2 regions of the Cupriavidus sp. 21MJTG02-4 genome follow, and region 1 is predicted to be linked to the other one. Evidence: predicted binding sites of a transcription regulator. Region 1 holds the regulator's gene; the other holds the start of a gene.
What was found. The regulator FliA, encoded in region 1, starts transcription of late flagellar genes. The targets are predictions, from matches to a motif close to CTAAAGTTTNNNNNNNNNNNGCCGNTA.

Region 1 (3,379 bases):
GTGCCGCGGTGGCCGGTCCGGTGCTGAATGAAGGTATGGGCCGCCTGCTGGCCTTGCTGGACGTGCTGGAAAGCTATCCGGGACGCCAGTCGGCTGGCACGCCTGATCCCGTTGATCTCCTCGAAAGCGACGACAGCGCCGCTGCCATCGGTGCCGCGCAGCCCGCTGTGGCGGCGCCGGCCGGTTCGTTGTCCGGACTGCCCGAACTCATGGCTCCGGGAGTCACGTCGTGAGCACGCTGGCGGTGGACCAGGCCGAAAGCCTGCGACGCATGCTGGCGCCGCGCGTCACGCGCCGCATCGCCGTGGTGGCCAGCGAACAGGGGGCGGGGGCGACCACCATTGCCTCTGGCCTGGCGCACGCCTTGTCGATGCAAGGCGAACGCGTGCTGCTCGTCGATGAGGACCCGGCCGGCCATGCCGTAAGACTGACCGGCGCGGAACCTGCCGGCTCGTTTGCCGACCTCCGCGCAGGGCGCCTGACGCTGGAGGCTGCGCTCGGCGCGCGTCCGGCGGGCGCTGTCGCGGTATTGCCGGCTGGTACGCCCCAGTCGAACGTCGCGCAATGGCCCGATTCGCTATCCGGCCTTCGCAGCGTGCTGATCGATGCCGTGACGGACGCGGACGGTGCGCTGTCCGCGCTGGCGGGCGCCGCGCACAACGTGCTGGTGGTGATGCGCCCGGAGATGGCTTCGATCACCGCGGCCTATGCCAGCATCAAGCGCCTGCATCATCTGTACGCCTGCCGGCATTTCCACCTGGTGGTCAACATGGCGGCCACCGAGGCCGCGGTGCAGGCCATTGCCGGAAACCTGGCGCGCACCGCGCGGCAGTACCTTGGCGTCGAGATCAGCAGCGCTGGCTGGCTGCCGGCCGATCCGCTGGTGAAGCGCAGCGTGCAGCTGGGGCGCTGCGTGGTGGAAGCCTACCCGGCTGCGCCAGCCACGATTGCATTGCGCCGGGCCGCCAGTGGCATCGGCGCATGGCCGTTGCGCGCAGAGCCGGTCACGGCCGCGCCATCCGCCGTGGCAGCCTGAGCGCATGACCCTTCGCAACGGAAAACGACCCCGACCCTGACCCGCCGGCCCGCCATGCGGGCAGGCTTTGCAAGCAAGCATTCACGAGAATTCCACCATGTACACGATCCAGGGAAAGCTCGAACAGGCCGCCGTGGTCAAGACCCACGCGCAGCTGGTGCGCCGCATCGCGCTGCAGCTGGCCGCAAAGCTGCCGGCCAGCGTGCAGATCGATGACCTGATCCAGGCCGGCATGATCGGCCTGCTCGACGCGGCCAAGCGCTATGAGGATACGCATGGCGCGCGTTTCGAGACCTACGCCAGCCAGCGTATCCGCGGCGCCATGCTTGACGAGGTGCGGGCCAACGACTGGCAGTCGCGCAGCCTGCGCCAGTTCACGCGCCGCATCGAACGCACGCAGCGCGGCCTGGAACAGAAGCTCGGCCGCGCACCGCTCGACTCGGAAGTCGCGCAGGAACTGGAAATGCCGCTGGACGACTACCAGGTCTTGCTCAACGAGGTCTATGGCTGCCAGCTCCTTCACTACGAAGACTTCGAGCGCTCGGGCGAAGAAGACTTTCTCGACCGCCATCTTGGCGTCAGCGAAGACGGCAATCCGCTCACGCAGCTGATGGAAAATGGCATGCGCGAAGCGCTCATCCGCGCCATCGACCGGCTGCCCGAACGCGAAAAGCTCGTGCTGTCGCTGTGCTATGACCAGGAACTCAACCTGCGCGAGATCGGCGCGGTGCTCGAGGTGACCGAATCGCGCGTCTGCCAGATCCGCGGGCAGGCCATCACGCGCCTGCGCAATCAACTGCGCGGCATGCTTTGATGCGCGGCCGGTCAGGCATCGGACGGGTTGTCCTGCATGCCATGGCGGCCGTGCCGGCGGCGATCGCCACCGCTGCGTGGGCCGCGCCCGAGGCCGGCACGCGGCATACCTGGAGCGCATCGGTCAACGGACCGGCGCTGTATGGCCGCGGCCAGCGCACCGTTTCTCCTCCGATCCTGCCAAGCGGCAACCTGCCGCAATCCGAAGGCATCGTCACCTCGGTGCGCTGGCACTACAGCTTTGTCGCGACACCGCCGGTGGATCTGCAGGCTTACCTCTGCAATGCCCAGCGTTGCGTGATGCTGCCGCAGTCGGAAGGCAGGACCGACGCCTTCGATGGCGACGACGCGACGCAGGGCTTTGTGTTTGCCTTCAGGTTGCCCGGGCAGGGCGCGGTGGCGCCTGTGCTGCAGGGCAGGAGCAACCAGGTCATCGTAGGGTTCCGTTGACGGACAGCGTGCCAGCACCGGTGTGACGCCCAAGCCTACATCGATATCGCCGCCTGGCACTACCCGCGCTGTCCTGTTTCCACGTTTCCGTTCATTCGGTAGCATGTGGCCATACTGTCTCGTGGCAGTGTTCGCGGCCCCTTGTTGCCCATCCCTTCCGTAGCGATGCCGTCGGATCCTGCAGGACGCGATTTCCTGCGGAGAGGGGCCGCCTCGTCATTGGCTTCAGTCGGCCATGTGCTGCGTGCGGGCTGAATGCGTTGGAGGATCAAATGGAAGATCAAGTTGCAGACGTGCTGATCATCGGCGCCGGGCCCGCGGGCTCCGTGGCGGCCGGGCTGCTGCGTCGTCAGGGTATTGGCGTGATGGTGCTCGAGAAGGAGACCTTCCCGCGTTTTTCCATTGGCGAGAGCCTGTTGCCGCAGAGCATGGAGTACATCGAGGCGGCCGGCATGCTGCAGGCCGTGGTCGAAGCGGGGTTCCAGTACAAGAACGGCGCGGCGTTTGCGCGTGGCGACCGTTATGTCGATTTCGATTTTCGCGACAAATTCTCGTCCGGCTGGGGAACCACCTACCAGGTACAGCGGGCCGATTTCGATCATGTGCTGATCCGCGAGGCGGAGAAGCAGGGCGCGGAAGTCCGCTTCCGGCACCAGGTGACTGACGTGGACGTATCGGGGGCGCAGCCGGTCGTGACCGTGCGCGATCCCGATGGCAACAACTACCGCGTCACCAGCCGCTTCCTGCTCGATGCCTCCGGCTTCGGGCGCATCCTGCCGCGGCTGCTACAGCTCGAAACGCCATCTGGCTTTCCGGTGCGCAGTGCCATCTTCACGCATGTCGAAGACCGCGTGATGCCGGGCACCTTCGACCGCAACAAGATTCGCGTCGGGATTCATCCGCGGCATGTGGATGTCTGGTACTGGACCATTCCGTTTTCGAACGGCCGCTGTTCACTGGGCGTGGTCGCCGAGAAGGCTTTCCTTGACGGCTATGCGGGCAGCGACACGGAGCGGCTGCAGGCACTGGTGAACGAGGATCCGGCCCTGGCGGGCCTGCTGGCCAATGCCGTCTGGGATA
Region 2 (3,379 bases), on a different contig from region 1:
GTGCATGGAGGCATTCATGCCCGCCAGCGATGTCACGCCATAGACAGCGACGCCGATCAGGAGCAGCACCACCAGCGTAAAGGCCAGGGACAGGCGGGTCCCTATGCCGAGATTTCGCAACCAGGCCATCTCACTCCCTCCGGACATTCCTAGATCAATGTTCTTGTCGAGCGCGCACGGGATCGTTGCCGCTGGCAACCGGCGCACGGCTGCCTATCGGCGATGACCGAACACTTCTTGAAGGGAATTTGGAATTGGCGGGAAAAGTCCCCGCATTTCTTCCGATGGCGCGGCCGGCGTGTGCCTTTTAATCCTGCCAGGCATCCCGATGGCCACATGGCTGCGGTGCGCCGAGGGGCGCAGCCAGTTCGACGCGGGCCAAAAAAAGAAGCCCACGCGCGGGGTGCTCGTAGGCTTTCCAGGACTGCTTCAGAGCCAGTTAGCTCTGGCATGAATATAAACCTGCTTACATGAGGTGTAAATCCTGCTTCTATCAGTCAAGCCGAGGCTGCATGAGTCTTATGCCGCACTTTATCAGCACAGCATTGCGCGCATCCATCAGACCGCTTGATTGACATGTCAGCATTCACTTATTCCCGCCTTCAGAGCTCATCAGCATTTCTGGAATGCCAAGGCTGCCTGTCGACCGGTGGTCGACAGGCCCCTACCTAAAGAACGGCGTACCGACAACTTACCGTTTAGAGCAAAACCTCTAATTCCTCGACAACGCCCGTTCCGTCGGTCTTTGTAGAAATTTGTTACCCTCGCCCCTGAAGTATTCCCCTTCTCACCTGGCTGCACCCGGTGCCGGCAAGCGCGCGGAAGACAACGATCTCTTACCGGATCCTGTCCACGCGGCCCGTCCCTGCACCGGTATCGAGCGCGAATGTTTCGCCCATCTCGCTGACCGGACCATACTTCCTGAGGGTACCGGTCGGCGGACCGCCATCAGCCGCCAGAACCCTTGCGGGCTCTTCCGGAGTCGTCGTGAAGAAGGAAACCAGGCCCCCGCGAAGCGGCCAGAAACTGCAGGACCAGCAACTGTCGCTCCATGCCGTCAGCCGGGCGCCGCTTGTCGTGCACCTGTGCAACGGGACCCGGCTGCAAGGCATCGCGATCGCCGTGGACGAATATGTGCTGGTGCTTGGCAAGGACCTGGACGACCGCAAGCCGATCGCGGTGTACAAGCACGCGATTGCCATGATCACGCCTGCCAGCGCTGGCGGCGAAGCCCTGCCTGCCCCGCAACCGGATCCGTCGCCGGATTTCATGCCTATCTATATGCCGCGCAAGCGGCGGCGTTGAGGCATCGGCCGGCAGGCCCTCGGTCTTCCGCACCGCGCGGAAGGCAAGCCATCGCAACGCTCCTGTCGCAATCCCCGAAAAAGTCACTCTAAACCTTTCGCGACGCCTGTCGATAACCCAAACAACGGAGGCACTCTACGCCCTGCAAAGCAGGCAGCCAACGTTACGGCAACTGCCGGAATGCCCAATATATTGCTTACAGGAGTCGTAAATGGCACAAGTCATTAACACCAACTCGTTGTCTCTGATGACTCAGAACAACCTGACCGCTTCGCAATCGTCGCTGAACACCGCGATTCAACGCCTGTCGTCGGGCCTGCGCATCAACAGCGCCAAGGACGACGCCGCTGGCCAAGCCATTGCGAACCGTTTCACCTCCAACATCAAGGGCCTGACCCAAGCCCAGCGTAACGCCAATGATGGTATCTCGCTGGCGCAGACCACCGAAGGCGCGCTGACCGAAGTCAACAATAACCTGCAGCGTATCCGTGAACTGAGCGTGCAGGCTGCCAATGGCTCGAACTCGGGTTCGGACCTGAAGTCGATCCAGGACGAAATTACCCAACGCCTGGCTGAAATCGATCGTACGTCGCAACAGACCGACTTCAACGGCGTGAAGGTCCTGTCGAGCAGCGCCAAGCCGCTGACGATCCAGGTTGGCGCCAACGACGGCGAAACGATCAGCATCGGCCTGCAACAGATCGACTCTTCGTCGCTCGGCCTGTCGGGCTTCTCTGTGTCCAGCAACTCGCTGCCGACCAGCGCGCCTATCACGCAGACCAACCTGGGCGCAGCCCCGAAGACTGTCGATATGTCGTCCGTCGCCGCGGCCCTGAAGGTGAACGCCAGCGACCTGACGCTGCGCAACGTGCAGGATAAAACGGGCGCGGCTACGAACCAATACGTGGTTCAGTCGGGCAAAGACTACTACGCCGTCTCGGTGGACGATGCTAGCGGCAAAGTTAACCTCAACACCGCGCAGGTCAACTTCACGGATACGGACAATGGCGTAACCAGTGCCGTGACGTTGGCGAACCAGTATGTCAAGGTCGGCGTGGACTCCAACGGCGTGGCCACCGGCTACGTGACGGTTCAGGGCAAGAACTACGACGCGAGTGCAGCCTCTATCGCCAACAGCGCCAGCACCACCGTGACCGACACGACACCTGCCACTATCGAACTGAGCACCGCTACCCCGACCGCTCAATTCACGGGCGCCGCTTCGAACAACCCGCTGGCCAAGATCGACGCGGCCCTGAAGAAAGTGGACGACCTGCGCAGCTCGCTGGGTGCCGTGCAGAACCGCTTCGACTCGGCCATCGCCAACCTCGGCACGACCGTGACCAACCTGTCGTCCTCGCGTTCGCGCATTCAGGACGCTGACTACGCAACGGAAGTGTCGAACATGACCCGCGCGAACATCCTGCAACAAGCTGGTACGTCGGTTCTGGCGCAAGCCAACCAGACCACCCAAGGCGTGCTGTCGCTGCTGCGTTAATCGCAACTGCGCTGGCAAAAAGGGCTGGGCCGCAAGGCCTGGCCTTTTTTGCCGGGAGCGTTTTGCAGGCAGACCACTGCCTGCAAAGCGTTTCTTTCCGACGTTGAACCACGCCAAACCGTACGGAGCAAGCCATGGCGTCTTCCCCGATAGTGACCCCGATCGCAGTGCGGCTGCCATCCGAAGTGTCCACAGGCGCCACTGCCACACCGGTTGGGGCAGACACCCAGACGCGCGGTGGTGCCGGCAAGCCCGATGCCGCGCGTACGAAAGTTTCCGGCGTACCCGCCGCGACGTCAGCAGCAGTTGGGGAATTGGTAGACGCGCTGAAATCCACGTCAATCAGTCTTCGCTTCGAAATTGACGACATCACTCACCGCGTCATCACCAAGGTAGTCGACAAGGAAACTGGAGAACTGATCCGGCAGATGCCCACCGTAGAAGTCCTGCGGATTGCGCGCGCCATGGACAAGCTGCAAGGGCTGTTCGTCAGCCAGGCCGTATGAGCGCGGCCACTACTCAAAGCAACATCAGTTGAAGAAGAGGTAATAAAAAATGGCATCGATCTCCTCCCTC

Region 2: the regulator FliA is predicted to act here: its motif matches at 1,394-1,420, upstream of AC3FKH_RS23980 (FliC/FljB family flagellin).

The regions. Positions count from the first base shown of each region.
Region 1 is NZ_JBYOJP010000032.1:15,063-18,441, reverse strand. It holds gene flhF (flagellar biosynthesis GTPase FlhF) at 1-233, shown strand, start outside; gene AC3FKH_RS33395 (MinD/ParA family ATP-binding protein) at 230-1,036, shown strand; gene AC3FKH_RS33390 (RNA polymerase sigma factor FliA) at 1,134-1,850, shown strand; gene AC3FKH_RS33385 (flagellar protein FlhE) at 1,850-2,299, shown strand; gene AC3FKH_RS33380 (NAD(P)/FAD-dependent oxidoreductase) at 2,572-3,379, shown strand, end outside.
Region 2 is NZ_JBYOJP010000013.1:148,789-152,167, forward strand. It holds gene AC3FKH_RS23970 (methyl-accepting chemotaxis protein) at 1-129, opposite strand, end outside; gene AC3FKH_RS23975 (RNA chaperone Hfq) at 988-1,305, shown strand; gene AC3FKH_RS23980 (FliC/FljB family flagellin) at 1,517-2,803, shown strand; gene AC3FKH_RS23985 (flagellar protein FlaG) at 2,938-3,309, shown strand; gene fliD (flagellar filament capping protein FliD) at 3,359-3,379, shown strand, end outside.